Regions from separate parts of the Salinibacter pepae genome, predicted to be linked through region 1. Evidence: riboswitches for the same ligand, from Rfam matches in the RefSeq annotation. Region 1 holds a riboswitch; the other holds the start of a gene.
What was found. A riboswitch is a leader RNA that binds a small molecule or an ion and turns the genes downstream of it on or off. The one in region 1 is predicted to bind cobalamin.
Positions count from the first base shown of each region.

Region 2: another riboswitch for cobalamin. It lies ahead of OJA40_RS12635 (TonB-dependent receptor plug domain-containing protein); the one in region 1 lies ahead of OJA40_RS09590 (adenosylcobalamin-dependent ribonucleoside-diphosphate reductase).

Region 1 is NZ_CAMTTE010000001.1:2,287,793-2,292,818, forward strand. It holds gene OJA40_RS09585 (hypothetical protein) at 1-1,288, shown strand, start outside; adenosylcobalamin-variant (AdoCbl-variant) riboswitch at 2,030-2,106, shown strand; gene OJA40_RS09590 (adenosylcobalamin-dependent ribonucleoside-diphosphate reductase) at 2,340-5,026, shown strand, end outside.
Region 2 is NZ_CAMTTE010000001.1:3,017,590-3,022,615, forward strand. It holds gene OJA40_RS12630 (YncE family protein) at 1-1,028, opposite strand, end outside; gene OJA40_RS12635 (TonB-dependent receptor plug domain-containing protein) at 1,041-3,017, opposite strand; cobalamin riboswitch at 3,235-3,585, opposite strand; gene OJA40_RS12640 (hypothetical protein) at 3,684-4,073, opposite strand; gene OJA40_RS12645 (sensor histidine kinase) at 4,292-5,026, shown strand, end outside.

The DNA of each region.
Region 1 (5,026 bases):
GGCGGGCGACGGGACGGCGGCCCTCGAAGGCTGGCCCCGCTCGCTGCTCACCCTCCTCGACGAGATGGGACAGGACGCGCCGTACCTGCTGCCCCGCATCGACTCGATGGCGCTCGACTACCGATACGCCGCGACCGACACCACGTCGCGGTGGTCGTTCGTCGTGAGTTGGCGCCCCGCCGAGCGGGTGCTCTACGAAGGCGAGGTCCTGCCCTGGCGCGAGCGGCCGGCGGGCATCCGCATGACGAACGTCGAGCTCCGGGCCAACGTGCGGGTGGGCGGCGAGAAGCGCGCCGAGATGATCATCGGCGTCGACAGCATGGCGCTCCGTCCCGTCCCCGACCGCTTTGCGTTCAACGTGACGGTGCGCCACGACCGCGTCTTCCTCGACACGTCGCCCACCGAGGCGCGCCGCATTCTGTCAGAGGGGGCGACGCTGGAGGGGCTCGTCGTCGAACGCATGGGCTTCGCGTCGGACGCCGAGCAGCGCCGGTCCAGCACAGGAGACCGAGAGGCCCGCGAACGGCCGCCGGAGCCGTCCCGATCGCCGAGCCTCTACAGGCCTCGGTCGCGCATCTCCCTCGGCTGGCGGGTGGCGCCGCGCCCGTACTACGTCGGGGGGCAGGACGAGGACGACGCCCGCACCCGACGCCCCCGAGGGGAAACGGTGGGCCGCTCGGCGGCGGACACGGAGCGGTCGGAGAGGACGGGCCGAGACGAACAACCAGAGGGGGAACGGGGCGCCAGGGATGATTCCGGGGAGGAGGGCGAGGACGACGAGGCAGACACGGAGGGCCGCTCCCGCGTTGAGGAGATGCTCTCGGACGAGGACGACGAGGAAGACGACGACGAGGAGGAGACCGACCTTGGCATTCCCGCGCTCGGGGCGGCGGCCGCCGTAGGCATTGTCGCGTTTGCGGGGGGCACGGCCGGCCTGTACGGGCGGGGCGACACCCCCATCGGATTGGCCTCCGGCTACACGCATCCACGGGGCGGCGTCCAGCTTCAGGCAGCCGTCAACAGTGCCGTCCTGGAGGACGGCCCCGATCAGGAACTCAGCGTCCGCGCCCTTGGCTTCTACGACGTGTTCGACTCGCGCGTCCAGCCGGCCTTCGGGCTCGGGGTGCACATCGACCCGCAAGCGGGGCGCGACTGGGATCCGGTCGTCTCGGCCGGGGTCGTGGGCAACCTCGGACGGGTCGTGCTCTACGGCGGGCTCGATGTGGTGCAGGGGGCGCCCGAGATTGGCATTGCGTACAACTTCCGGTACGGCGGCGGGGACGAATGAGCGCCCGTGGCGGGACAGAGGGGATGCCCCTGTCTATGACGCCCCTGTCTACTAGGAGGGAGCCGGGTCAAAGACCGGGGGGCGACCCCCGTGCGTCCTGTCCACGCGGAGCGGCGCCGAACAGGAATCCCCCAGCGTGATCAATAACAGTAATAGAAAGCGGTCCCCTGGTACGAGGGCGCCGACGTCGGTCCGTGGCCGAAGACCGTCTCGGCCTGCCCCGGGCAGGTCAGCGTCCGCATTTCATCGAGCTGGGGGATGTCTCTAGTGGCGAGGGCTCGGTCGAACGCCTGATTGAAGCCACCTGGTTGGGAAGCAGCGACCGAAAGCCCCCAGATCCGGACAACCACGGCAGGGGGCCGCTTTCGTCCGTCCCTTGGTGCGAGGGTGTGGTCGAGGGAGCACCGCCCCCATTTCTACGACCGTCAGATCACCACCCGCTCCGGACGAGAATTTCTCGTATGTGGAGCCGGTTCGAAGAGGAGACCCAGGCTCCGTGAGATTCTGTGGCGGCGTGAGGCCAGACGCACACGGATCGAGGAATTCACAAAGCCACGTTCCCGCACGACCTTCCCGCATCGGCGCTGAAGAAGGGTTTTCGCAGTGAAACAATAACAGTAATAAGCAGCGGTCATTTGATACTTTGGCGCCAGAAACCTACCGTACAAGACACGCTTAGTGAGCACGTGCTCTCCGGGGTCGTGCTGTCGTGGCACGGCGGTAGGAACGCGCCGATGGGCGCTCCTGCGTCACGGGGAAAGTCCGGTGGAAGGCCGGCGCTGCCGCGCAACGGTTCCAGCCCGAATGCCCGCTCGGAGAGCGATCACGTCCCTTGCCGGCCGCCCGGTCGGAGAGGGAAGCCCTGCGCGTCTCAAGGGCATGTGGTCCGCGGCGTACGAGTTGATTGACGGCATTGGCCGGACCGTTCCGGGCAGTTCGCTCCTGCTGCCGGGGGCAGTCCTGTATTGCATCGCCTCTCTCAGCGCGCCCTGACCTCCGCGACGCGCGCCAACCGTCCGAGGTCCTTTTTCTACTAATCGAGCGCTCAGCTATGTCCCAAAATCCTTCTTCTCCAGACTCCGCAGCGGCCGATGTGACCGCCCCGGCCGAATCGACCAACGGGCACGCCTCCAACGGCCACCGCGTCAACACCCGGTCGGGACGAAACGGGTCGCGCCAGTACCAGCTGTCCAACAGCGACCTTATCACGGACGACCGGACGAACGACGACATCTTCGAGACCGAGATCTCCGAAGAGGTCTACGGACAAAACTACCAGTACGGCACTGACGACCGGGTGCCGGACACCTGGTACCGCAACGCGCGGGCCATGGCCCAGGTCGAAGACGACACCGACGTGTGGACCCAGCGCTTCTATCAGCTTCTGAGCGGGAAAGGCCTGGGCACCGGCCCCTTCCCCTTCACCCCCGGCGGCCGCATCTTCGCCAACGCGGGCACCGGCCTCGGCAAGGCCACGCTCATCAACTGTTTCGTATCGGGGTTCCAGGGCCACGACCAGGACTCGATGGACGAGATCCAGGCGGAGCTGACCCGCCAGGCCAAGATTCTGGCCTCGGAGGGGGGCTACGGGTTCTGCGCCCACATCATGCGGCCCCGCGGGGCGCGCATCGGGGGCGTCGGATCGATGACGCCCGGCGCGGTGCAGATGCTCGACGTCTGGAATAAGCAGGCCGCCACCATCGTCGCCGGCTCCGGCATGAAGTCCGACCGCGACGACGTGAAGGACAAGATCCGGAAGGGCGCCCAGATGGTGACCATGGGCATCTGGCACCCCGACATCATCGAGTTCATCGAGGCGAAGCAGGAGCCCGGGCGCCTCCACAAGTTCAACATGTCGGTCCTCATCACCGACGCGTTCATGGAGGCGGTCAAGAACGACGACACGTGGGCGCTCCGCTTCCCGGACTACGAGAACGAGAAGGAGTTCTACAAGCAGCACTGGGACGGCAACCTGAAGGCCTACCAGGAGAAGGGCGGCACGGTGAAGACGTGGAAGGACCCGGCCACCGGAGAGCCCGCCGTCTACGAGGCGCGGGAGATCTGGAATCGGATCATGGATTCCACCTACAACCGCAACGAGCCCGGTGTCATCTTCGTCGACACCATCAACAAGGAGAACAACCTGGGCTACGTCGAGCACATCAACGCCACCAACCCGTGTGGCGAGCAGGTCCTCCCCGTCGGCGGCGTGTGCTTGCTGGGCAACCTCAACGTGACGCAGCTCGTGGACCGGGAGGCGGGCACGATCGACTACGACCTGGTCGACGACCTCGTCCCGCGTGCGGTGCGCTTCCTCGACAACGTCAACGACCTCAGCTACGTCCCGCTGGAGGAGCAGCAGCGCAACCTGCAGGAGAAGCGCCGCATCGGCCTCGGCCACTACGGCGACGGCTCGGCCCTCATGATGATGAAGACCCGCTACGGCTCCGAGGAGGGCGCCCGCGTGATGCGCGAGTTCCAGGAGCACCTCGCCAACCGGGCCTACCAGGCCAGCGCGCGCCTCGCCGAGGAGAAGGGCGCGTTCCCGCTCTTCGACAAGGACGAGTACCTGTCGAGTCCCTTCGTCCAGCGCCTCTCGGACAAGACGAAGGAGATGATTGGCGACCTGGGGCTCCGCAACAGCCACCTGCTTAGCATCCAGCCGACGGGCAACACCTCCACGTTGGGCAACGCGCCGTCGAGCGGCATCGAGCCGGTGTTCATGCACAGCTACATCCGGACGTCCGAGCAGCCGGCGCTGCCCGACGGCATCACCCGCCCGCCGATGTCCCCGAACGCCTACGAGGTGGGGCAGGACATCGACGCCGACGGCACGGCCTGGACCGCCGAGGAGCAGGGCGACGAGACGGTGCTCCGCTGCCAGGAAGAGGGCCACACCCACTGGCAGATTCACCCGACCCGCGACATCTGCAAGGACCAGGAGGTGAAGGACTACGCGGTGCGCCACATGGAGACGGACGGCACCTGGGACCCGGACGCCGACTGGGCCGTCACGACCCGCGACCTGGACGTGGACGACCACCTCACCCAGATGAAGGCCCTGGCGCCGTTCGTGGACTCCTCGATGTCCAAGACGGTGAACGTTCCCAACGACTACCCCTTCGAGGACTTCAAGGAGCTCTACAAGAAGGCCCACGACACGGGCGTCATCAAGGGCGTGACCACGTACCGGGCCGGCACCATGAGTGCCGTGCTTTCCGGCGACGACGGGGACGACGACCGGACCGTGCCCCGCACCGAGGCGCCCGACCGCCCGGAGACCCTGCCGTGCGCCATCCACCGCGTGCGGTACCAGGGCGACCACTGGACCATCCTGGTCGGCTTTCTGGAGGACCACCCCTACGAGGTCTTCGCGTTCAAGTCGGAAGGGGAGGCCCCGCTCTTCGGCGACGACAGCGAGCGTGTCGACGAGGGCTACATCCGGAAGAACGAGAGCCGCCACTACTCGCTTCTGGGCCCGGACGGCACGGTCGTGATCGGCGACATCACCAGTCACATGCCGTCCGACGACGTGCGCGTAGAGACGCGGCTCGTGTCCACGGCGCTGCGCCACGGCTCCAAGATTGACTTCCTCGTGGAGCAGCTTGAGAAGGCGGAGGGCTCGATTGCGTCCTTCGGCCAGTCGATGGCGAAGGCCCTGCGCGCCCACGCCACCGACCACGAGGTCACCTGCGACAAGTGCGGGTCCGCAAACGTGCGCCACGTCGAGGGCTGCAT
Region 2 (5,026 bases), 730 kb from region 1:
GTAACGGCGTCGTAGCCGACTGCAGTGAGATTGACAAGTTCATCGTCCTGTGGAACCTCTAAAGTCGCGTCGAGCACGTTGGTGTCGGTATCTACCCGAAAGATCTCACCAGTTCCCCCCAACGGGGGGCCTCCGAACGTCTCGACCCCACTGATGGCATACAGTTCCTCAGCCCCCTCCGAGTAATACGCCGACTGGGTCGCGTTCGCCGAGCCAATGGGGGCACCAAGCTCTACCCGGTCTTTGATCGTCTCCTCGATCGGGCTTAGGAACAGCACCTCGGAAGCCTGTTCGCCCCCGCCCTGGCAGACCACCGTCACCTCGTTCTCGCCGTCCACGAACACGCTCTTGGGGTTATCACAGCCGGAGAGGGACAGCGTCGTGTTTACGGTGTCGGCGTCCGCGTCGAGAACCGAGAGGGTGCCGTCCGCGGAATTCGCGACGAACGCCTTCCCGCCGGCAACGCCGATGCCCCGAGGCTCACGCCCAACATCAACCCGTTTCGTGACCGAGTTGTCATCCAGGTCGACCACCGACACAGTGCTCGGCTCGGGGCTAAAGTTCTCGTCGAAACGGCTCAGGTTGGAAACGTACCCCTTGTCCGCGGTCGGAAAGGCGATGTACCGTGGGGGACGCGGGTTCGAAACTTGGTCAATCGGCCCGAGCTGATCGGTGTCGAAGGTCGTGATCCGGCCGGCATTGTCAGCCTGTGTGTTGTCGACGACGAAGAGGCGGTCGTTGTGCAGGGCCAGGCTGTTGATGAACGCCACGTCGATGTCCTCGAGGGTGGCCGTAGAGTCGGTGGGGTCGTAAAGCGTAAGGGAGCCGTCCTGAGCACTGAAGTTGCCCGAATTGGCGATCACCACGTCCGTCGTCACGCGGCGGCCATCGTCGTCATTCGAGCCAAAGAGGTCGCAGCCCGTGAGCGACAGGGCGGCGACGGCCAGGAATGCGATCCAGACGGCAGGGCGGCGCAGCCGCACGGTCGGAAGAGACGCGAGAACGGAAGACGAGAAAGAAGAACGCATCGTCGATAGAGGTCAGGAAGAGGGAAAGGAAAAACGAAGTCGAAGGGTGGCGTGGCGGGGGGGCATGGGGTAGAGCCGCACGATTTCGTAGCGGCGGTCGAGCACGTTTTTGACCTGCGCCTCCAGGGCGAGCCGGCCCGCATCGAAGGCCCATTCGTAAGCGGCCCGGACGTCAACCGTCTGGTACGGCGCGAGGGATCTCGATTCGTCGGCGGAGTAGAAGCGAGGGCCCACGAGCCGGCCCGTCGCGGAGACGGACAGTCCTTGCCATTCCGCGCGCCCCCACAATTTCCACGTCTGTCGGGGGACGTAGGGCAGTTGCGCCCCGTAGGCCGGCGAGTTGGCGTTCGCCCGGTTTTCGGCCCGGGTATGTGTGAAGTGGCTGCCGCCGGACAGAGACAGCTTCGAACGCAGTTGTTGCCTGCCCCGCACGCTCAGCTCCAGGCCCCGGCTGCAGACGCGGGACACGTTGGACGGGCTCCACACCTGCACGCCGTTCGCCACGTAGCTGGGCCGCCACACGATCTTGTCGGTCAGGCGTGTGGCAAAGGCGGTGGCCTCCACCGTGAGGAGGGCGTCGGGGCGCGCGAGGCGGAAGGACACGCCGCCTTCCGTGGTCCAGCCGTCTTCGGGCTGGAGCCCCGGGGTGCCCCCCGGCTCGTAGTAGCGTTCGTTGAAGGTGGGGTAGCGGAAGGCCCGCCCCACGAGGCCGCGGAGCGTGAGGCCGACATCGTCGAACGGACGCCAGCGGACGCCCAGGCGAGGGCTCGGCACGATGGTGGGCTCGCCGTTCGCCCCGATGGCGTCGAGTCGCACCGCCGGCTGGAGCTCAAACGGAGCGAGGGAGAGGGTCGCGTCCACGAACGTGGCTCCGGACACCCGGTCAACCCCTCCGTCCAGCGAGGCGTGATCGTAGCCGACCGTGGTGCCCGCCGTGATCGACCCGAGGGACGAGAGGGGATAGCGGAGTTCGGCGTCCGCGTCCGTGGCCGTCGTGACGGTCGTGCGGTCGGTCTGGGTCGGGGGGTTTCGGTAGCGCAGGCGGGAGCGCTGTCCCTGCGCCGAGAGCTCGAGGGTGCCTGCCCCGAGGGGCAGGGTGCCCTCCGTCCACACCCGCCCCAGCTCGTCCCACTGACGGGCCCCGCCGCTGCGTGCGCTGGCCGGCCCCGGAAGGCCGCGTCGCGCCTTCGTCCACCACCCCGACAGGCGCCACCGCTGCGTGTCCCCCCGCCATGTCCCCCGCCCGAAGAAGGTCATCGTGCGGGCGCCGGCCCCGTTCCGCCGCAGCGTCTGCGTGGGCACCAGAAACGAGTTGCGGTACTGAAAGTCGCCGTCCGTGCGGTAGTAGCGCCCCGCCACCAGCCCGGACCAGGAACCCTGCCCGCCCGACGCGAGGGCCGACACGTGGCGCTCGTCGTACGCGCCGCCGCCGCCCGCCACGCGGAGGAGCGGATCGGTCTGTGGGCGCAGCGTGCGGAGGTGGACGGTGCCGCCCAGGCTCCCGGAGCCGTGCCGGGCCGACCCGGCCCCGTGCTGCACCTCGACCGACTCGATCAGCAGGGTGGGAAGCAGCGACAGATCCACCTGGCCCGTCTGTGGGTTCGCCACGCGCAGGCCGTCGAGCAGCACCTGCGTCTGCGTGCCGCCCATGCCCCGCATCGAGAGGGTGGCGAGGCCCGTGCTCCCGTACTGCTTGACGAACGCCCCGGAGCGCATCGACAGGAGGTCGGCCACCGACTGCGCGCCGCTCGCGGCCACGGCGTCCGCGTCGAGGGTCGTGACGTGGGCGGCCGCCGGGATGGAGGCGGCGCGGTCCAGAACCCCTTCCACCGTCACCTCGGGGAGGGTTACGGACATTGCGATGGACGAGTCCGGCGGTTCCGAGACGACCGGGGGGCGCCGCGTCGTGTCGGCGGGGGCGGGCGCCTGGGCCCACCCGGGGACGGGCAGCAGGAACGCCGAAGCGATAAGCAAGACGAGTGCAGCCATAGAAAAAGCCCTCACCTCAGTACAGAGGCTCGGGCGGCTGCACGGGGCCCACAAAGGCCGCCCCCACGTCCGCTACAGGAGGGACGGATGGGGCAGGATCGGCGTCCGCTACAGACGGGACGCACGGAAGAACGGGGCCATAATCGGGGCAGGCACGCCACAAGCCTCTGGTCCCGGAGGTTGTTGGCGGTGAGAGAATCCGCGATGGCGGTCGGGATCCTCGTCACGCACACAGGCAGGTCTCCTGGCTCGTCGAACCCACGGGCCGCGGCGAACGCGGCGGCCCCGTGGTCAACGGACACGCTCGGCGGCTCCCCTTCCCGCCACGACGAGCCGTCCCAACGGTGGGTGTTGGGGTCACTCGGTCGGGCAGTGGCGAACCGCCTCCAGCGCGCGTCCGTCGTTCGATTCACAGTTGCGGGTACAGCCCCAGACTGGCCGTGGCGGAGGACTGAAGCGCAGTCGACAAGACGAGCTGAGCGCTTCGGCGTGCGCCAGGGCGGCACTGGTGTTCCCTTTTCATCCCGCCCGGCGGGCGCCGGGCGAGAACCTGTGACGTGTGTGAAAGAACGGGGTTCAAATACAGTCTCAATGTAGACGCTCGGCGCGGCAAAGCACAATCCCTTCACGGGATCTTTCGTGTACGCGCTCGGGGGGCGAAAGGCGTCACTGACCGCGGAGGCGCCGGGCCAGTTTCGCGGTGCGCGCTGTGTCGTGCGGGAGGGGGGCTTCGTCGCGGGGGAGCTCAAGGGAACTGAGGTCCGTCTCGTCTAGGGAGGAGAGCCCGCCGGACTCGTCGTGATCCGCGATCCAGGCCTCGCTGGTGACAATCGTTTCCAGGTTCTGCACGCGCTCCTGCAGGGCATCCCGTTCTGCTTCCAGGCGGGCGAGGCGGTCCTGTAGTCCGTCGATCCGGTCCTCAACCTCGCGCGTGGAGCTGCCCAGTTCCCGATGCTTGGTCTTGAATTTGAGCCACTCCTTGTACCCGGCGAGAGCGATGCCCAGGATGGGGATGGCGAAGACCATGACGACCGCAACCAGGGGAATGAGAGACATGGGCATGGCGCCGGGTTTGAATCGTTGAAGTAACACAATCATACGCCGCCGCCTTCATTCCTGTTGCACAGAGTGCAGTGGGCGAGGAGGGGCGCCGAACGAACGGCCCTGGGGGCCGAGGGGGCGGACACTTGATTTCGAGGAGTGCCCGCTTCACTTTTAGGAATGGAAAACAAAACGGGCACGTCCGCCCACCCCCACCAACTGCGCTCCTCGTTGTGTCTCGAGCCATTGCCTGGCACCTTTCGTTTATCGGAGCGGGACTTCTATGGATTGCCGGTCCGGCGTGGGGCGCCGCCCGTCCGACCCCCGACGACAGCCTTCGGCTTGGACCGGCGGCGCCCATTGCCGAGGTCCGGGTCGACGCGAACGCGGACGACGTGCCGGACCGGAGGGGAGAGACCGTGACGGTGGCGGGACGGGTCACGGCGGGGCGTGGGCGCCTGGCCGTGTCCCGGCCCCAACTGGTTGCGGTTCAGGACCGTACGGCCGGAATCCACGTGCGTCTGCCCGATGGCCTGGTCGTGGAGCGGGGCGACAGCCTTCGCGTCCGCGGCTCCCTGGAGCACGCTTACGGCCTGACGCGACTGCGGGGCGCCGAGGGGCGGGTCGTGGAGGCCGGGGCCCGCACGCCGGCCCCGCTTCCACTCACCGTGAACACAGCGGCGGGGGAGCAGCACGAGGGCCGGCTCGCCCGCGTGCGAGGGCGCATCGCCGGAAAGGGAACCAACCGGGGGGGCGACTACCTGCGCCTTCAGGCCCAGGGGGCCGCGTCGCCGGCGCAGGTTGAAGTGTTCGTGGCGGAGCGGCACGGAGATCGGTTTGGGCTGGATCGCTTCGCCGAGGGCGACGCGGTCGAGGTGACAGGGGTGGTGGGCCAATACGACCTCGAGGCGCCGTACGACGAATACCACCAAATCGAGCCCCGAGGCCGGGACGACCTTGCCCAGGTC